DNA from 4 places in the Streptomyces sp. NPDC056738 genome. Region 3 is predicted to be linked to each of the others. Evidence: riboswitches for the same ligand, from Rfam matches in the RefSeq annotation. Region 3 holds a riboswitch; each other region holds the start of a gene.

Region 1 (4,860 bases), on a different contig from region 3:
CGTGCGCAAGGCGCTCGGCACCCACGACGGCCCCGCCGTCACCGTCTCCGACACGGTCTTCTCGGTGGACGGCGACGCGGCCCCGCTCGCCGAACTCGCGCTCGCGTCCCGTGAGTACGGCGCCGGCCTCGTCGTCGACGACGCGCACGGGCTCGGGGTCCTGGGCGACGGCGGCAGGGGCGCCGCGCACGCCGCGGGGCTCGCGGGGGACCCGGACGTCGTCGTGACCGTCACGCTGTCCAAGTCGCTCGGCAGCCAGGGCGGCGCGGTCCTCGGCCCGGCGGCCGTGATCGACCACCTGATCAACGCGGCGCGCACCTTCATCTTCGACACCGGCCTGGCGCCGGCGGCGGCGGGCGCGGCGCTCGCGGCCCTGCGCCTGCTGCGCCGTGAGCCGGAGCGGGCCGCGCGGGCGCGCGAGGTGGCCAGGGCGCTGCACGCGCGATTGACGGCGGAGGGTCTCTCCGCGGTACGACCGGATGCCGCGGTCGTCTCCGTGCGGGCACCGTCCCCCGAACGGGCGGTGCGATGGGCGGCCGACTGTCGCGAGGCGGGCCTCGCCGTCGGCTGTTTCCGTCCCCCGTCGGTGCCCGACGGTGTTTCGCGGCTGCGACTGACGGCCCGCGCGGACCTCACCGAGGAGCAGATCGAGCACGCGGTGGACGTGATCAGCCGGAACCGGTGAACCGGTGGAGCGGTCGATCGACGAGCGGGTGGAGCGTTCGGCCGGACAGATGCAGGGGTGGCCGGCCGGTGGTGCGGTGGAGCGGTGAACCGTGCGGGGTCAGTTCAGCCCGGTGATGAACTCCTCCCAGACGTCCGGGGTGAACAGCAGGGCGGGTCCCGCCGTGTTCTTGGAATCGCGCACCGCGACCATTCCGGACCAGGGTCCGGTGCCCGGGCGTGCGGTCTCGACGCAGTTGTTCATCCCGGTACTGCGACTGCTGCGCAGCCAGCGCACATGGAGCAGCGAAGTGCTGGAGGGTACGTACCGAGGCATTGCAGACATGACGTGCCTCCTTACGTGTCGTCGCCTATCGAGGCGATGTAGTCCAACGAGTCCTCGGGTGAAAGGGCGTGGAACTGAAGGGCGTTGAAGGCCTCGGCGTATGCCTGGAGGTCCTCTTTCCGTTCGAGATAGAGGCTACTCGTCAAGTGGTCGAGAACAACCACATCCAGATCGGTTGTGTTCGGAAATGAGAAGATAACGAAAGGGCCGGTCACGCCGATGTGCGCGCCGGCCGCGAACGGCAGTACCTGGAGCCGTACTTGAGGCAGCACGGCGGCCTCCCGCAGCCGGCGGAGCTGGCGTGCCATGACGTCGGGGCCGCCCACCTCACGGCGCAGCACGGCCTCGTCCAGGACGGCGGACAGTTCGAGCGGCGGGTCCGAGCGCAGCACGTCCTGCCGGGCCAGACGCACTTCGACCAGGGCGTCGAGCTTGCTCTCCTCCAGTCCGTCCACGGCGGCCCGCGTCACCGCGCGGGCGTACTCCGGTGTCTGCAGCAGCCCGGGCACGACGGAGGTCTCCAGGGTGCGCATCGCGCTGGCGCCGGACTCCAGGCTGATGAAGTCCCGGTACTCCGGCGGGAGGACCCCGCGGTACGCGTGCCACCAGTGGTGGCGGCCGTTGACCTCGGAGCCCGCCAACACGACCAGGAGCCGGCGCAGTTCGGGATCCTCGACGCCGTACGCGTGCAACAGGCGTTCCACATCGGCCGGTTTCACCCCGCTGGTGCCGGTTTCGATGCGGCTCACCTTCGACTGGTGCCAGCCGAGCAGGCGGGCCGCCTCCCCGCTCGTGAGCCCCGTGCCCGCGCGCAGCGCGCGCAGTTCGGCTCCGAGCTTGCGGCGGCGCACCGCGGGACCGTGCTGCATGGCTGTTCTCCTTACTCCTTCCAAGTCGTCCGAATACGCTCTGCCGACGCAGAGTTCACCGCATCGAGCGACAGATATATGCATTACTCGGTGGATCGCACCCGCGACCGGCCCGGTAATGGCAGTCTGGCGCAAGCACCAGTCCGGGACCGTACTCGAACCATCCGCTCAGTGTCGGGCTCCGGTCCCGTGGGAAAGGGACGAACGTCGCCATGGCAGACCATCAGGAAGCATCCGTCACCCTGCCGAGCGAACCGGTCTCGGTTTCCGTGGCCCGAAATTTCGTCGCCGAAGTGCTGTCCGAATGGGGCCTGCCGGGGGACTGCGACGTCGCCGAGACCGTGCGGCTGATCGTGTCGGAACTGGCGACCAACGCCGTGCAGCACACGTTCGGGCAGTCGCCCACCTTCACGGTCGGCGTGCGTCTCGACCGGGAGGAGCGGCTGCGTATCGGGGTCACCGACAGCCATCCGCGCTTTCCGAAGCGGCTGCCCGCGGCCGTCCAGCAGGACAACGGCCGCGGCATGGTGATCATCCGTTGGCTCACCGCCGAATGCGGCGGCAGGCTCACCGTCGTACCGACCCGGGAGGGCGGCAAGACGGTCTCCATCGAGCTCCCGTGGACGGTGCCCGTCCAGCCGGTGCCGGCCGGGTGGCCGCCCCAGGAGCCCTGAGGGACGCCGCCACGGGGCGACCGGTCGTCATGGCCCTTGGGGGCGGCGGCGGTCGTCAGCGGCCCATTGAGGCCGCGGCGGTCAGCGGCCATTGAGGCGCGGCGGTCGTCAGTGGCCCCACGAAAGCCGCGGCGGCCATGGTCGGCCCACAAGGGCCGCCCCCGGCCCCGGTCGGCCCGCGAGGGGCCGGGAGGGCGTCACAGCGGCCCTGAGGGCGCTCGCGCCGGGGCGGCGAGGGTCCGCCGCCCCGGGCGAAAGGGTCAGCCGACCCTGCCGTACCAGACGCTTCTCGTCCAGATCTTCTGGAGCTTCACCACTTCCCCGGTCTTCGGGGAGTGCCAGATCTTTCCCTTACCGGCGTAGATGCCGACGTGGTACACGTTCCGGCCCGAGTGGAAGAACACGAGGTCACCGGCCTTGCGGTGCGAGGCCGAGACATGGTGCGTCTTGTTGTACTGGGCCGCGGCCGTACGAGGCAGCTTCTTGCCCGCCTTCTTGTACGAGTAGAGCGTGAGCCCCGAGCAGTCGAAGCGGTGCGGTCCGGTGGCGCCCCACTGGTAGGGGGAGCCGTGCTTCGACGCCGCGACCTGGAGTGCCCGCGTCGCGACGGTGGCCGCCTCGGCGTCTGGTGCGACACCGGGAACCACCAGGCTGCCGCCGACGGCGGCAAGTGTGAGCGCCGAGGCCGTACCGGCCCGGGTCCACAGCGACGGGACACGATTGAGCGCAGTCATGCGCAACCCTTCGTCAGCCGCCTGTGAAGGATGACCTGTCGGATTCGGGCTGGCGAAGTTGCCCGGCCGCTGCTGCGGCTTCACCCCAAGGGCCGCCCGGAACTGTTCCGGCGACCCGTCTAGCTGGGTCCTCCACTCCTGCCGATCCACTCCTGTCGACCGGGCATCCGGGCGGCGGCAGGACTCGGCGTCCGCCCGGACCGCCCCGCCGCTGTGGCGGGGGCTTGTCGTCGGAAGGGATCTTCACTCATCAGAGTCGGAAAATCCGAGCGGAACCGGTGTTTTGTGGGCTTACTCACCACTCGACTGTTCGAGTGAACACCCCTCCGTTCGAGCACGTGTTGGGGACGGCGATGAGGCCCGCACCTGCGACGACGGGGCTCATCCGGCGTCCGGACTCAGCGTGTTGCGCAACTCGGAGGGGTCAGGGAAGGGACCGATGAATACGCCGTCAGGGGGTACACCATCCGGTCCGTTTGAGTCGTGGTCCGGACGTCATGCCGCTTCGGCGCGGGCCGGCCCGTCGGTGGGTGTCCGTCAACTTCCGGACTCGGGAGGCACGGTGACCCGGGCCGCCCGCCGCTCTCCGCCGAGCACCCGCAGGGCCTGCGCCAGCGTCGGGGCGTGCACCTCGCTCTCGCCCCGCTGATGCATCAGCGTGAGCGCGTCCCGCAGGGCCTCCGCCTTGCCGACCAGTGCCTGAGCCGCCCTCAGGCCGCGATAGGTGTCTCCGGGGCGGGAGGGGTTGATCCGGCCGAGGAGGTCGACGACGTCGAGATAGCGGTCGATGAGTTCGGCCTCCGCGCGGGTCAGCGCGGGCAGCGGGGGAAGGTCCGGGATCATCGGCCGCTCACCTCGCGCCGGGCGTGTCGAGCGCGGACCTGCGGCTCGGGACGATCCGGTCGATCAGCCCGTAGGCCAGGGCCTCCGGCGCGTCGAGGATCCTGTCGCGCTCGATGTCCGCCGCGACCTGCTCCGGACTCCGGCCCGTGTGGCGCCCAAGCATCTCCTCCAGCGTCCGACGGGTCCGCAGCAACTCCTCGGCCTGGATGAGCAGGTCGCTCGCCTGGCCCTGGAGCGGCTCGGCCGCCGACGGCTGGTGGAGCAGGAAGCGGGCCCCCGGCAGCGCGAGCCGCTTGCCCGGAGTGCCGCCCGCCACCAGCACGGCCGCGGCCGAGGCCGCCCGGCCCAGGCAGACCGTCTCGACGTCGCAGGTGACGAACCGCATCGTGTCGTAGATCGCGGTCATCGCGGCGAAGGAGCCGCCGGGGGAGTTGATGTACAGCGAGATGTCCTGCTCGGGCGCCTGGTGTTCGAGGTACATGAACTGGGCCGTCACGTCGTTCGCCGACGTGTCGTCGATCGGCGTCCCGAGGAACACGATCCGCTCGCTGAGCAGCTTCGCGTAGGGGTCCAGGGTCCGGTGTCCCGCGCTCGTGCGTTCCGTGAACTCGGGCAGGACATAGCGGGCGGACGGGCTGTCCATGGCGCGCCTCCTCAGATCGACGTCTGTAAAAAATGTACAGGACGTACGTCTCTGCGGAAGAGGGCCCTGCTGAGAGCAGAAACGGCGG
Region 2 (4,860 bases), on a different contig from region 3:
CTCCTCGAACTGGAGGATGTTGCGGATGGTCGCGCCGCGGAAGGCGTAGATCGACTGGTCCGCGTCACCCACGACGCACAGCTCGGCCGGAGGCAGGTCGTACTCGCTGGGCGGTACGTCCACGGGGTGCTCGGAGGTCCCCACGAGTTCGCGGACGAGGGCGTACTGGGCGTGATTGGTGTCCTGGTACTCGTCGACGAGGACGTGCCGGAAGCGGCGGCGGTAGTGCTCGGCGACGTCCGGGAAGGCGCGCAGCAGGTTGACCGTGGTCATGATCAGGTCGTCGAAGTCGAGCGCGTTGGCCTCGCGCAGCCTCGACTGGTACATCGCGTACGCCTGGGCGAGGGTCTTCTCGAAGCCGTCGGCGGCCTGGGCGGCGAAGTCCTCCTCGTCGATCAGCTCGTTCTTCAGGTTCGAGATCTTGGCACTGAACGACTTCGGCGGGAACCGCTTGGGGTCGAGGTCGAGATCACGGCAGACGAGGGCCATCAGGCGCTTGGAGTCGGCGGCGTCGTAGATCGAGAAGGACGAGGTGAAGCCGAGGGTCTTGCTCTCGCGGCGGAGGATGCGGACGCAGGCGCTGTGGAAGGTCATCACCCACATCGCGTTGGCGCGCGGGCCGACGAGCGCCTCGACACGCTCCTTCATCTCACCGGCGGCCTTGTTGGTGAACGTGATCGCGAGGATCTGGCCGGGGTGGACGTCGCGCTCGCCCAGCAGGTGCGCGATGCGGTGGGTGAGCACACGCGTCTTGCCCGAGCCGGCGCCGGCCACGATGAGCAGCGGGGAGCCGGAGTGCACCACGGCCGCGCGCTGGTTCTCGTTCAGTCCGTCCAGCAGGGCCGCGGGGTCCACGGCGGGCCTGGGCGCGCCGTCGCGGTAGTACGCGTCCCGGCTCGGCGGCAGGTCGAACTTCCCGCCGAACAGATCGTCCGGAACCGGCTCCGGTACGTGATCGTCCTCGGGCGGCGGCGGGTGTTCGTCCTCGTGGCCCGCGGAGGGCTTGAGGTTCGCCAGGAAGCTGTCGTCAAAGAGGCTGCTCATCGCTCTCCGAGTCTAGGCCGCCCCACTGACAGCCCGCCGCCACCCCGAGAACTCGGCCCGAAGTCGTGACGAGGCGCCCGGCGGACACCAGGTAAGCCCCCTGCCTCCGCCGAGATCCCACCCCGCGACCGTGCGCGACCGTACGGGCACCCGGCGTGAAGGGTCGCCCCGGACCGTGGTCGAGGCATGCGCCCGTCGCCGCCCGCACTGCCCCCGCGACACCAGCGACATGTGCCGCACCCCCGGCACCTGTGCACCGCCGCACCCGCCGCACCCGGCCGCACCCGCGACACCTGTGGCGTCTGCCGCACCTGGCGCACTGCCGCCCTGGCGCACTGCCGCTCTGCCGCACCTGGCGAATGGTCACGAAAATGTATCGGACGTATCGGGCATCAACCTTCACACGGGCCACACCCGTTGGCTAGCGTGCTCGAAGGCCGCTCGACCGCATCCGGCGAACTCCGCCGGGCCGGGCGGCCTCCGCCGAATCCGGTGTGCCGCGAGGCCCCGGAGCCGGGGACCCACCGACTTTGGGGTGAATCGGTCCAACCGCCCCGTGGGGCACGGACCGTAGGGCAGCCTTCCGGAACCACCCGCCCGAACCCGACAGCTAACTCGGCAGGCGGATGACGGAAGGAGTCGCCTCTCTTGGCGTCACACCGCAAGGCGCGTCCCACCGGCACGCGCATCGGGGGCATACGGACCCCCTTCCTCGCCACAGCGGCACTCACCTCCGTGGCCCTGCTCTCCCAGACCGCCGACGCCACCCCCTCGGCCGAGCCCCGGCCCAGCATCGAAGAGGTCTCCAAGAAGGTCGACGACCTCTACCACCAGGCCGAGACCGCCACCGACAAGTACAACGCGACCCGGGAGAAGACCGCCGAGCAGCGCAAGCGCGTCGACACCCTGCTCGACGACGTCGCCCAGCGCACCGAGAAGCTCAACAGCGCGCGCGAGGAACTGGGGACGTTCGCCGCGGCGCAGTACCGCACGGGGGCCGCCGCGCCCTCCACCGCGACCCTGCTGCTCGCCGACAACCCCCAGGACTACTTCGACCAGACCCAGTTGATGAGCCGCCTGACGACCCGCCAGAAGGCGGCCGTCGACGACTACATCACGGAGCAGGCGGCCACCACCAAGAAGCGGACGGAGGCCACCGAGAGCCTGGAGTCGCTGACCGCCTCGCAGAAGGCGCTCAAGACGTCCAAGGCCGACGTGCAGCGCAAGCTCTCCGAGGCCCGGGATCTGCTCTCGAAGCTGAACTCCGAGGAAAAGGCGCGGCTGGCGGCGATCGAGAAGAAGAAGCGGGAACAGGCCGCGGCCAAGGCGGCGGAGCTGGCGAAGCAGCAGGCCGCCGCGGAGAAGGCCGCCCAGTCGCAGTCCTCGTCGGACGGCACGGCCGACCCGGCCACCGGCTCGGCCGCCGGCTCGACGGCCGGGTCGTCGTCGGGATCGACGACCACGAGCTCCTCGTCGAAGGCGGCGGAGGCGCTCGCGTTCGCCCGCGCGCAGATCGGCAAGCCGTACGTCTGGGGCGCCACCGGCCCGGACTCCTACGACTGCTCGGGCCTGACCCAGGCCGCCTGGAAGGCCGCGGGCGTCAGCCTCCCGCGCGTCACCTACGACCAGGTGAACGCCGGCACGACGGTCTCCCTCGCCGACGCCCGGCCCGGCGACCTGGTCTTCTTCTACGACGACATCAGCCACGTCGGCATCTACATCGGCGACGGCATGATGATCCACGCGCCGAAGCCGGGAGCGTACGTCCGCGAGGAGTCGATCTACTACGACGGCACCTCGGCGATCCACAGCGTGGTGCGCCCGGCGTAGCCCGGACGCGGAAGCCCCTCTCGCGGGGCACGGGCGCCGGGGTCTGCCGATCCCCGCGCGCGTGCCCCGCGTTTTCGTCGCCGCCCGCGCGTGGCCCGCCCGCAACCGCTCGACGGGTCCCTAGCATCGACGCATGCCAGACACACCGGACATGACGGACACCATTCCGCTCCGCGCCTGGTGGGCGGGGTGGGCCCCCGCCGCCGGCGCCGCCGTCATGGCCACCGGCATCCTCTCGACCGGGCTGTACCTGACCGGCTACGAGGTCCTGTCGCGGATCGCGCTGGTCCTCGCGTCGCTCGCCTGGGTCGGGCTCGCCTCGGACTTCCTCGCCCGCCTGGTGGGCGACCGGGCGCAATGGGCGCGACGGGCCGCCGCCCCGGCGGGGCTCGACGCGGTCGCGGCGACCACCGTGCTCGGCACCCGGTTCGCGACCCTTGGATGGCGGACGCTCGCCGAGGTCCTGCTCGCGCTGTCGGCCGTGCTCTGGCCGGTCCTGCTGCTGACCGTGCTGCGGCACTGGCGGCGCCGGATGGCGGGAGAGGTGTTCCTCGTCTGCGTGGCCACGCAGGGGCTCTCGGTCCTCGGCTCGACGATCGCCGCCGAGGTGGGCTCGGACTGGCTGGCGCACGCCGCGATGACGCTGTTCTGGGTGGGGGTCGCGCTCTACGTCGTCTCGTTCGCGAACTTCGACCCGCGGGAGGTGCGGAAGGGCGCCGGGGACCACTGGATCGCGGCCGGCGCGCTGGGCATCTCGGCGCTGGCCGGGGCCGGGCTCGTCGTGGCGCACGACGTGAATCCGTATCTGTGGAACAACGACGACCAGGGCGTCCTGCGCGCCACGACCGGCGCGCTGCTCGTGCTGGACCTCGTCTGCTACTTCCTGCTGGCCGTCGCGGAGGTGGTGTGGCCGCGCCCGCGGTACGACGTACGGCGCTGGTCGTCCGTCTTCCCGATGGGGATGTCGGCGGTGGCCACGCTCGCGGTCTCGGCCGCCCTCGACGTCTTCTGGCTCAAGGGGACCGGGCAGGTGCTGCTGTGGATCGCGGTGGCGGCCTGGCTCCTGGCGGTCGTGGGTACCGCTCTCGCCTTCGGATCCGAGGTCAGGTCCACAGGACGGCGATGAAGATGTTCGTGACGGTCAGCAGTCCGACCAGGCCGAAGAGGCGCTTGTCGACCGTCTCGTCGTCCCGCTTCACGTAGACGAGCCCGAGGATCACGATCAGCAGGGCCAGCTTCACACCGATCTTGACGGTGTTCACCGTGCCGCCGTCGGCCTGGTTGAGCCCGACCAGGGCGACTCCGGTCACCAGCATGGTCAGCGCGCCGTGCAGCATCGCCGGGACGAAGCGGGCGGTGCCCTTGCCCATCGCCTTCATCTGCGTGAGGAAGCCGCCGAGGAGCGCGGCGATGCCGATGATGTGCAGGCCGACGAAGAGGTGGATGAGTACGCCCATGGGGCCGGAGCCTAACCGCACCCCCTGACGCCCCCGCCGACCGGGCCCCTCCCGACCGGGGCGCCCCAACCTCCACTCTCCCTCCACCCGACCGTCGCGCGTCACCCATAGCACCGGCACCACGCGAACTGTCCGGGATTCGCCGCTTCGGTCATGACCCTGCGTGAAGTCGATGACGTACAGACAGGATCTTGGTCACATTTGGTCACCCGTCGATCCAATCGCGATAGTTCCGTACATAGCGTTACCAACGGCGCACTCTCAGGTTTAGCGTCCTCCACCAGGTGACCGGCTCCCCACCACCGTCCGGGCCAGGGACGGCAGTCGGACACCACCGCCGAGAAGGTCCGGCGGCGGCCCGCTCCCCCTGTGTGCGCCGCCGCCGGACGTGTCACCGCTTGACCGCACCTCAAGGGCGGTCGCACGGAAGGATGTGGGCCCTCGTGGCAGCGCACCGCAAGGCCAGACAGCGCTCGGTCGGCGGAAACACGGCCCGCACGGCGGTCACCATCGCCCTCGCGGGCGCGGC
Region 3 (4,860 bases):
CGCCGCGCTCATCGTGGAGCCGATCCAGGGCAAGGGGGTCCACGAGTCCCCGCCCGGCTATCTGCGCGCCGCCCAGGAACTGCTGCACCGGCACAAGGCGCTGCTCATCGCGGACGAGGTGCAGACCGGCCTCGGCCGGACCGGGGACTTCTACGCCTACCAGCACGAGGAGGGTGTCGAACCGGACCTGGTGTGCGTCGCCAAGGCGCTATCCGGCGGCTACGTCCCGGTGGGCGCGACCCTCGGAAAGGACTGGATCTTCAAGAAGGTCTACTCCTCCATGGACCGGGTCCTCGTGCACTCCGCGAGCTTCGGCTCCAACGCCCAGGCCATGGCGGCGGGTCTCGCGGTGCTCTCCGTGATGGAGAACGAACAGATCGTCGCGAACGCCCGCGTCACCGGTGAGCTGCTGAAGTCCCGGCTCGCGGCCCTGGTCGACCGCTACGAACTGCTCAGCGAGGTGCGCGGGCGGGGTCTGATGATCGGCATCGAGTTCGGCCGGCCCGCCTCGCTCAAGCTGCGCAGCCGCTGGACCATGCTCCAGGCCGCGCGCAAGGGGCTGTTCGCGCAGATGGTCGTCGTGCCGCTGCTCCAGCGCCACCGCATCCTCACCCAGGTCTCCGGCGACCACCTGGAGGTGATCAAACTGATCCCGCCGCTGGTCATCGACGAGGGGGATGTGGACCGGTTCGTGGAGGCCTTCACCGCGGTGATGGAGGACGCGCACAACGGCGGCGGGCTGATGTGGAACTTCGGGAAGACGCTGGTGAAGCAGGCGGTGGCGAACCGCTGAGAGGTTTTTTGCCTCTGGGGCAAGAAAATTGCCCCAGAGGTAATTGTTTGGCTCAATGGTTCCATGAGCCCTGCCGAACCAGGGACGGTCGACGAGCCGTCCGCCGAGCTGCACGCCGTGGCGCCCCGGCTCCGCGCCCTGCGCCGCAGCGCCTCCCTCACCCTGGAGGCCGCCGCCCGCGCCGCCGGACTCTCGCCCGCCCATCTCTCCCGGCTGGAGACCGGGCAGCGCCAGCCCTCGCTGCCGATGCTGCTCACGCTGGCCCGTGTCTACGGTACGACGGTCTCCGAACTGCTCGGCGAGGCGGTCCCCGACCGTGACGCGATCGTACGCGCCGGCGACATGGAGCCGGCCCCTGCGGGCGGCTGGACCTACTGGCAGGCGGGCTCCGCGGGCCGCGGCATGCAGGCCCTGCGCGTGCACGTCCCCTACGGCTCCCAGGGTGACATCGTGCGTGTCCACCCCGGCGAGGAGTGGCTGTACGTCCTCGACGGGCGGCTCAGTCTGCGCCTCGGGGACACCGCGCACGTCCTCGCGCCGGGAGACAGCGCCCACTTCGACTCGCTGACCCCGCACCGCATCGCCGCCGCCGAGCGCGACGGAGCCGATCTCCTCTTCGTACACACCCTGCTGCAGAGCCCCGTCGCCGCGCTGTGCCTCGGCCCGGCGACCGGCCACCCCACCCCGGGAGAGACGTCATGACCGAACCCACAGAACGTCGCCGGTCCATGGAGGACAGGTTCCCGCGCGCCCTGTGGGTGCGGCTGATCATCTACGTCGCCGTCGGCCACCTGTTCGCGGCCTTCATCTACCTGCTCTTCACGCTGGGCGCGCAGAACCAGTAGATCCCCCGGTCGCGGAGCGCGGCTCCGGCTCAGTCCAGGAGCCGCGCGCGCAGGCGCTCCCGGAGCTCCGGCGTGAGCCCCAGTCCCTGTTCGAGATAGGCCTCGACGCCGCCCCACTTCTCCTCGATCGTCTCGAAGGCGGCCGTCAGGTACTCGGCGCGCGCGTCGAACAGCGGACTGAGCAGTTCCATGACCTCGGGGGAGTAGGCGCCGGCCGAGGAGCCGTTGCGGTGGACCTTGTAACGGCGGTGCGCGGCGTTCGACTCCAGGTAGTCGGTCACGATCGCCTCGCGCTCGACGCCGAGGGCGAGCAGGGTGACCGCGATGGACAGACCGGCGCGGTCCTTGCCCGCCGCGCAGTGCATCAGCGCGGGCACGCTGTCGTCCGCCAGGGCGTGCAGCACCTGGGAGTGCTCGGCGGTGCGCTCGCTGATGATCGTGCGGTAGGAGTTGATCATCCGGTTCGCGGCCTTGCCGTCACCGAGGAGTCCGCGGAGCTGGTCGATGTCGCCGTCGCGGACCATCTTCCAGAACTCGCTGCCGTCCGCGGGGTCGCTCAGCGGGAGGTTCACGTTCCGTACGCCGGGCAGCTCGACGTCCGGGCCCTCCAGCTTCTGGTCCGCCGCGTTGCGGAAGTCGAAGATCGTGTGGAGGCCCAGGGAGGTGAGGAACGCGGCGTCCTCCTCCGTGGCGTGCGCGAGGTGGCCGCTGCGGAACAGACGCCCGTAGCGCACTCGCCGGCCGTCCGCGGTGGGCAGTCCGCCCACGTCACGGAAGTTCCGCACTCCGCCGAGCTCGGGCTCGGTCGACGGGACCTGCTGCGTCACGGGGGCTCCTCCCATTCGGCCGCCGGCGTCGCCGGGCTGGACTCGGCGCCGCTCGTCGGCAGTTGTACCGGCTCGCGCTCTCGACGATACGACATGGGTGTCTCGGGCAATGAGTTGTCCACAGGCGGCCGCCCTCTGGGCGGAAGGCCGACGGAAAGCCCAGGAAGAGGGTTCCGCGGCGGTCTCGTATCGAACGTACGTGCGATTAGTGCGCGGGATCGGTCGCGGGTCCGGCCGCGCCCTTCTCGTCCCGCCGGAACGGCGGGGCGATTGCGATGAAATGCCGCATTAATGGGGTGCCGTTTTGTGCACCCTCTCGCTCGGGGATCCGAATGTGTCGGATATCCACGCGCGTCGCATCTGACCCTTCTGTCCGAATAGGCGCCTTCGTAACAACTGGCCCTGGAATAAGGCAACCTGGGGCGAGTCGCGTGAGGAGGGTCATATTCGTGACGATGCGTTGCCGTCCTCAATTGTCAACACGCCAGGATTCACGGGCGGGTTGAGCGGCCCGGAAGATCGTCACTCCACGGAGGGTGACGGCGATTTCCCCATGGATCAAGAAAGGCGAGCGCACAGAAACCGCCCATAGTTGTCGACGCGCTCTCATCTCGCTTACGTTCTGCCTCAATCCGGACGGACGCCCAATCCTGCCGCCGCCCGGAATCCGCACACTCACCCGTACACGGCAGGAGCGGGGGACCCACAGGTTCCGTGCCTGGTCCGGTTTCCGGAACAGGCTAGGGGTACAGCCGCGCAGCAGCGCGGCCGGGCATCTCCAGCCCGCACCCGACAGCTCACCCCGCAGGCGCCGGAGAGGAAATCGTCATGCCCGCGAAGGGTAAGCACCGCCGTCCCAAGTCCCTGCGTTTCACCCGCTCGATCGCCGTGGCCGGAACCGGTGGCGCCGCACTCGCGCTGCCCCTGATGGGAGCCACGGGCGCCCACGCCGCGACCCCGGCCGCCGCCGTCGCGCAGCATGTCGAGAAGGCCGCGACCGCCGCCCCCGCCGCGAAGACCGCCAAGGCCGCCACGGCCAAGACGTACGCGGTGAAGCGCGGTGACTACCTGTCGAAGATCGCCGACGAGCAGAACGTCGGCGGCGGCTGGAAGAAGATCTACGCCGACAACCGCTCCGCGATCGGCAGCGACCCCTCGCTGATCCACCCCGGTCTGAAGCTGTCGCTCGGCAAGAAGGCCGCCTCGGCCGCCCACTCGGCGACGCACACGTCCACCCGGACGGCCACCCCGGCGAAGTCCGCCCAGGCGGCCCCGGCCGCCGCCACGGCAGCGCCCGACACCGCCTCCGCCGACAGCTCCTCCGGCTACAACCTGCCGGTCGACAGCAGCAGCGTCGGCACCGGCTACAAGGTGGCGGGCAGCATGTGGTCCAGCGGCTACCACACGGGCGTGGACTTCGTGGTCCCGACCGGCACCACGATCAAGTCCATCGCCGCGGGCACCGTCGTCTCCGCGGGCTGGGGCGGCGCGTACGGCAACCAGGTCGTCATCCAGCACGCCGACGGCAAGTACTCCCAGTACGCCCACATGTCGTCCCTGTCCGTCTCGGCGGGCCAGACCGTGACCCCGGGACAGCAGATCGGTCTCTCCGGCGCGACCGGCAACGTGACCGGACCGCACCTGCACTTCGAGATCCGCACCACTCCGGACTACGGCTCCGACGTCGACCCGGTCGCGTACCTGCGCTCGCACGGTGTCGCGGTGGGCTGACCCCCTCCTCCTCCTGCTCCTGACGGCAGGAAGATCTCCGAAGGCCGGACCCCATGATCCCCGGGGTTCCGGCCTTCGGTGTTCCCGCGGCGCGGCCTCGGGTCGATCGCTGCTTCAACAGCCTTGACGCGGGCCTTATTCCAGAGTTGACCAATGCTTGGCGAGTGGCTTATCTCACCGCCCGTCAACCCTTCCCTACGGTCGCGTAGCTCACATCAAAAGGTGAATCATGCTCGATGTGGCAGACGATTCGAAGAGTGACAACAGATCAGTGATCGGGTCGTACGTGGCGGTGGGGGACAGCTTCACCGAGGGCGTCGGCGACCCTGGGCCCGACGGAGCGTTCGTCGGCTGGGCCGACCGGTTCGCGGTACTTCTCGCGGACCGCAGGCCCGAAGGCGACTTCGACTACACCAACCTCGCCGTGCGCGGCAAACTGCTCGACCAGATCGTCGAGACCCAGCTCCAGAGGGCCAAGGAACTCGGCCCGGACCTGGTCTCGTTCTGCGCCGGCGGCAACGACATCATCCGCCCCGGCACCGACCCCGACGAGGTCGCGGAGCGCTTCGAGCGCGCGATCGCCGACCTCACCTCCGCCGTCGGCACCGTCATGGTGACGACCGGCTTCGACACCCGTGGCGTTCCCGTGCTCAAGCATCTGCGC
Region 4 (4,860 bases), on a different contig from region 3:
GCGCCCTCCGGGTCGTGTGGTGGGTGAACGGGATCCGGGCCTTCGACGACCGGCGCGGAGTGGGCAGGTCCTGGCACGCCTATCTCATCGTCAACCTCTCCGTCTGCGCGGGGCGTTACCATCCGCCGCCGCCTCCCGAGGCCTCCGAGATGGACTTCGAGGTGGCCCGGCTGACGGTCCGCAGACCCCTGGTCGGCAGGCCCTTCCCCGCGACCGAGGAGTACGAGGCCGGCCTTCTCGACTGACGCCGGAGCGGGGCCCCGGCAGATGCAGCCGGGCAGGTGCATCCGCCGGGGCCCTTGGCGCGGAAGTACGGCATCAGAAGCGACGTCGCGCCCGTGCGCGTCGCGCCGACGGGTGCCGAGGGCCATGCCGAATCCGCAACCGGGGGACGCCCCCGAGTCCGCCTACGTCAGTCACGTGGGCAACTGCCGCACGTGCCAGCGGGAGTCGGGACGCTGCCCGCAGGCGGCCCGCCTCTGGCGCTTCTACCAGGAGTGGCGCAACGGCTACCGCCCGCGGCCCGAGCCCAAGGAGTGAGCTTGGGGCGGGCCCGTGGCCGGTGAGAGGATCCCTCCTCACGGTCCAGTGCGAGGCGTGCACGAAGCGCCGCGAGAGTGGAGGGGTGTCATGCGAGGCTCTGTGCGGATGTCCGCGGACGATGTGTCCGGGTCCGGGGAGAGCCCCGACTCCGTGGCGCTGCGGCCCTGCCGTACCCCCCGTCCGGACGCGGCACCGGCGCGTGCGGCCGTACTGGTCCTGCACGGCGGCACCGCCGACAGCAAGGCTCCGCTGCGGCCGTGGAACCTGGCACGCGCCCGGATGCGGCCCTTCGTGCGCTCCGTGACACGGGCCCTGCCGGACGCGGACACCTTCGTCGGGGAGGTGCGCTACCGGCACCGGGGATGGAACGGCGCGGACGCCGACCCCCTCGCCGACGTCCTGCGGGCACTCGACGAACTCGCCGCTCTGGTGGGGGAGGTGCCGGTCGTGCTCGTGGGTCACTCGATGGGCGGGCGCGCGGCGCTGCGGGCCGCGGCCGCGCCGCGGGTCCGTGCCGTGGTGGCGCTGGCACCCTGGTGCCCGGAAGGCGAGCCGGTGGCCCACTTGCGGGACAAACGCGTCATCGTGCTCCACGGGGACCGGGACCGGGTCACCGACCCTGCGGAGTCGTTCGCCCTCGTCCGCCGGGCGCTGGAGGAGGGTTCCTCCGCGAGCGCCGTGCGGGTCGAGGGCGGTGACCACGCGATGCTCCGCCGTGCGCGGACCTGGCACCGCGCCACGGCTGCGACGGTAGCCGAGCTGGTGACCCGGATCCGCGACGGCCTCGACCCGCTCCCCGCCGAACGACCGGGCGGGGAGCCGGACGTTCTCTAGAGTGCGCCCACCTCAGTTGCCCGAGCCCGGTGTGTCGAGTCGGTCGTCGGGGTCGGGGGCGGGGGAGAAGGCGCGGCGCGAACCGGACGCCGGGCGCGCGGCGGAGGAGGGGAGCGGGACGCCCGACGACGGATCCCAGCTCAGGATCCACTCGAAATCGCGTTGCAGCCGACGTGCTTCGCTTCGCACGAGTGTCGGTATGTCACCGCGTTCGGAGATGAGTTGGGCATAGATCGGCGCATCGTGCACGTGGGGATCCTCGACTCGCTCGCGTGGTCTGACGTGCATCGACGGTACGGGCGGCACGTGGTCCCAGCGGTGATCCGGCCAGCTCGGCCAGAACCGGTCAAGGTATGACCAAAGGGCGCCGCCGATGTCGAACGACCTGCCAGGGAACGCCAGTTCCGTGCACACTTTCGACACATCCGGCTCGGCTCCGCGCGTCCCCCGCGGGTCCGGACCGGGCGCCGGGCGCCGGTCCCCTCAACGGCCGTGCTCAGCCGCCTTTTCGAGTACGGCCCGTGTCCTCACGGTCGCGCTGCGGGATGGTGCGATGAAGGTCACGAAAATGTATCGGACATCTGGGACGTGGATCTTCACATCGGGTGCACACCCTCGCTAAGTTGGCGACCAGGCCGCCCGACTCCCTCCGGCGAAGTTCGCCGGGCGGTGCGGCCTCCGCCGAGTCCTGCCCGTCCTCGTGGCAGCGGGAGCCGGGGACCCACCGAACCTGGGGTGAATCGGTCAACTGCCTTTCGGGGCAGGGGCCGTAGGGCATACCTTCCGGAATCGTCCGCCCGAACCCGACAGCTAACCCGGTAGGCGGACGACGGAAGGAGCACCACTCCATGGCGCCGGAACGCACCCCGCCCAGTGGCGAAGAAGTCGCCCGAAGACTCTCGTCCCTCTACGACCAGGCGGAGCTCGCCACCGGTAACTTCAACGGGACCCGCGCCTTGGCGAACTCCAGTCGCAGGCAGGGCCGGCGGGGCCCGGGGCAGGGGAGCGGGGTTTCCGACGCCGCCCAGGACGACCTGATGCGGCAGTGGTTCGACGGGGCGCGTTCCCGGTTCGGACCCTCGGCTCCGGCCTCGCTCCCGGCCGACAGGAAGCCCGAACGCGGTGGCGCCGGTGCCCGTCCGAAGGAGGGTGCGAAGGGGTCCAAGGGATCCTCCTCGGACCTTCCGACGATCTACGAGCTCGAACAACTCGTCCGGCCGGTGGCCGAGTTGACGGCGGCTCCGGTGCTGGAGCTGACCGCCGGTCCGACGTCGGAACCGGGTGGGCGGCCCGCCCTGGAGCTGACCGCCGGTCCGGTGGCCGCGCTCCCGGCCGGCGGTGCTCCGGCGGTGCCGGGATCCGAGGTGGCGGTCCGTGCGGGGCTCCGCGCCGGGGCCGCTCCGGCCGCCGCGTCGCAGCAGTCCTCGCCGTACGTCAAGAAGCAGAGCGCCCGGCGCAAGCTCGGCGTCGCCCGGGAACTGATCGCGCGGCACGCGGCACGGCAGGGCATGCCCGTCGCGCAGGCGCCGGCGATCGAGTACCGCCCGTCCGTCGGCCAGACCGGTTCGTTCCCGGCGGTGGGTCAGTCGGGTTCGTTCCCGTCCGTGGCCCAGACCGGTTCCTTCCCGTCCGTCGGTCAGACGGGCTCCTTCCCGTCGGTCGGTCAGACCGGTTCGTTCCCGGCGGTCGGCCAGTCCGGCACCTTCCCGTCCGTCGGTCAGACCGGCTCCTTCCCGTCCGTCGGCCAGACCGGTTCGTTCCCCTCGGTCGGTCAGACGGGTTCCTTCCCGACTGTCGGCCAGACAGGTTCGTTCCCGGCCGTCGGCCAGAGCGGTTCCTTCCCGGCGGTCGGCCAGTCCGGCACCTTCCCGGCGGTCGGTGAGTCGGGCTCGTTCCCGTCGGTCGCCCAGCCCACCGCGTTCCCGTCGGCTCCGCAGGCCGCCCCGTTCCCGTCCGCCGCTCAGACCGGCACGTTCCCGTCGGTCGCCCAGGCGCCCGCGTTCCAGGCGGCGCCCCAGCCGGCCGCGTACGAGGCGGCTCCGCAGGCCGCGCCCGCGCCCGGGGTCTTCGACACGGGCTCCATGCCCCGGCCGTACGAGCCCGCGCCCCCGGCCGCCCAGCCCAAGGCGGTCATCCTGCCCCCCGGGTACGAAGCGCCCGCCCCGGCCCCGGAGTACACCTCCGTGCTCCTGCCGCTGTCGTACGACAAGCCGACGCGGCCCAGCGGGTACCAGCCGGCCCCGATGCCTCCGGTGAGTGAGCCGGCGCCCCAGCCCCCGGCGTACGAGACGGCGCCGCGCGCCGCCGCCTACCAGCAGGCCCCCATGCCTCCGGTGAGCGAGCCGGCACCGCAGCCGCCCGCGTACGAGGCCACCCCGCCACCCGCCGCCTACCCGTCGGCCCCGATGCCCCCCGCGAACCAGCCGCCGCCCCCGCCGGTCGACGACGCCTGGCGGCAGTCGTTGCGGCCGAACGGCAACCAGCAGGCGTGGCCCGCCGCTCCCGGGGCCGCCGGCACCAGCCCCGGGTTCGACATCGACAGCCTCGTCGCCGGCGCAGCCGCCGCCCCGCCGGTCGTCGGCCACGACAGCAGGGCCGCCGAGGCGGTCGCCTTCGCCCGTGCCCAGATCGGCAGCCCGTGCGTGTGGGGAGCGTCCGGACCCGGTTCGTACGACCCCTCCGGTCTCACCCAGGCGGCCTGGAAGAGCGCGGGAGTCATGCTCCCCCGGGCGACGCAGGACCAGGCGCAGGCCGGCGCGACCGTCGACCTCGCCGCCATCCAGCCCGGCGACCTGGTCTTCTTCCACGCCAACGTGAGCCACGTGGGCCTCTATGTGGGTGACGGCCTCATGGTCCACGCGCCGAGCCCCGGAGCACGGATCAGCGAGGAGTCGGTCGACTACGCCGGGCGGGCGGCCGTCCACAGCGTCGTACGCCCCGCCTGAGGCCGCGGCTCGGCCGTCCTGGACCCATCCGGTACCGGGTAGGTCCAGGACGTACCGACGTCAGAACTCGCTGTCGATCCCCGTGACGGCGGCGGGTCCCAGCGGGGCGTCATCGGCCGACAGGCCGCTGTCCTGGAGCGCGCCGGAGACGAGCCGTACGGCCTCGGCCTCGGCGCTTCTGCGGTCCGCCGCCTCGACCTCGAGCCGTACGGAGAACCTGTTGTCCTCGTCGACGGACAGCAGGCTCAGCTCCTCGGTCTCGCCCAGGTCCGTGTTCTGCGGATCCTGGGGGCGAAGCCTGCGCTCCACGTCGGCACGGGAGGCGTCGGGCAGGCCGTGGACGAACGTCCCGGGAACGGTGATGACGTAGGTGGTCACAGGAACTCCTAGTGCGGCCGGCGCGAGGGCCTGAAGTGCGGTCGGTTGTGTGATCGCCCGTATACCCCGCATTGTGCCGGGCACCCGGATCTTCTTCGCGTCGGACGCCGCCCGCGTGCCGCGGCCGTGGGTCCGGCGGAGTCGGCCGGGCGGTGGCCGG

The links. A riboswitch is a leader RNA that binds a small molecule or an ion and turns the genes downstream of it on or off. The one in region 3 is predicted to bind cyclic di-AMP.
Region 1: linked by a shared signal. The riboswitch ahead of ACFRIC_RS19180 (C40 family peptidase) and the one ahead of ACFRIC_RS03920 (peptidoglycan DD-metalloendopeptidase family protein) in region 3 are both predicted to bind cyclic di-AMP.
Region 2: linked by a shared signal. The riboswitch ahead of ACFRIC_RS32270 (NlpC/P60 family protein) and the one ahead of ACFRIC_RS03920 (peptidoglycan DD-metalloendopeptidase family protein) in region 3 are both predicted to bind cyclic di-AMP.
Region 4: linked by a shared signal. The riboswitch ahead of ACFRIC_RS03290 (NlpC/P60 family protein) and the one ahead of ACFRIC_RS03920 (peptidoglycan DD-metalloendopeptidase family protein) in region 3 are both predicted to bind cyclic di-AMP.

What each region holds. Positions count from the first base shown of each region.
Region 1 is NZ_JBHTZF010000006.1:483,633-488,492, reverse strand. It holds gene ACFRIC_RS19200 (8-amino-7-oxononanoate synthase) at 1-685, shown strand, start outside; gene ACFRIC_RS19195 (DUF397 domain-containing protein) at 785-1,009, opposite strand; gene ACFRIC_RS19190 (helix-turn-helix domain-containing protein) at 1,021-1,878, opposite strand; gene ACFRIC_RS19185 (ATP-binding protein) at 2,091-2,552, shown strand; gene ACFRIC_RS19180 (C40 family peptidase) at 2,813-3,286, opposite strand; cyclic di-AMP (ydaO/yuaA leader) riboswitch at 3,290-3,486, opposite strand; gene ACFRIC_RS19175 (hypothetical protein) at 3,824-4,129, opposite strand; gene ACFRIC_RS19170 (ATP-dependent Clp protease proteolytic subunit) at 4,137-4,772, opposite strand.
Region 2 is NZ_JBHTZF010000014.1:139,996-144,855, reverse strand. It holds gene pcrA (DNA helicase PcrA) at 1-1,044, opposite strand, end outside; cyclic di-AMP (ydaO/yuaA leader) riboswitch at 1,516-1,685, shown strand; gene ACFRIC_RS32270 (NlpC/P60 family protein) at 1,693-2,874, shown strand; gene ACFRIC_RS32265 (tellurite resistance/C4-dicarboxylate transporter family protein) at 3,008-4,000, shown strand; gene ACFRIC_RS32260 (hypothetical protein) at 3,978-4,331, opposite strand; gene ACFRIC_RS32255 (NlpC/P60 family protein) at 4,775-4,860, shown strand, end outside.
Region 3 is NZ_JBHTZF010000002.1:30,260-35,119, forward strand. It holds gene ACFRIC_RS03900 (aspartate aminotransferase family protein) at 1-793, shown strand, start outside; gene ACFRIC_RS03905 (helix-turn-helix domain-containing protein) at 857-1,495, shown strand; gene ACFRIC_RS03910 (DUF6126 family protein) at 1,492-1,638, shown strand; gene ACFRIC_RS03915 (tyrosine-protein phosphatase) at 1,668-2,465, opposite strand; cyclic di-AMP (ydaO/yuaA leader) riboswitch at 3,132-3,289, shown strand; gene ACFRIC_RS03920 (peptidoglycan DD-metalloendopeptidase family protein) at 3,294-4,196, shown strand; gene ACFRIC_RS03925 (SGNH/GDSL hydrolase family protein) at 4,468-4,860, shown strand, end outside.
Region 4 is NZ_JBHTZF010000001.1:791,707-796,566, reverse strand. It holds gene ACFRIC_RS03310 (beta-glucanase) at 1-245, shown strand, start outside; gene ACFRIC_RS03305 (hypothetical protein) at 370-540, shown strand; gene ACFRIC_RS03300 (alpha/beta fold hydrolase) at 631-1,377, shown strand; gene ACFRIC_RS03295 (hypothetical protein) at 1,390-1,566, opposite strand; cyclic di-AMP (ydaO/yuaA leader) riboswitch at 2,047-2,218, shown strand; gene ACFRIC_RS03290 (NlpC/P60 family protein) at 2,226-4,322, shown strand; gene ACFRIC_RS03285 (hypothetical protein) at 4,383-4,700, opposite strand.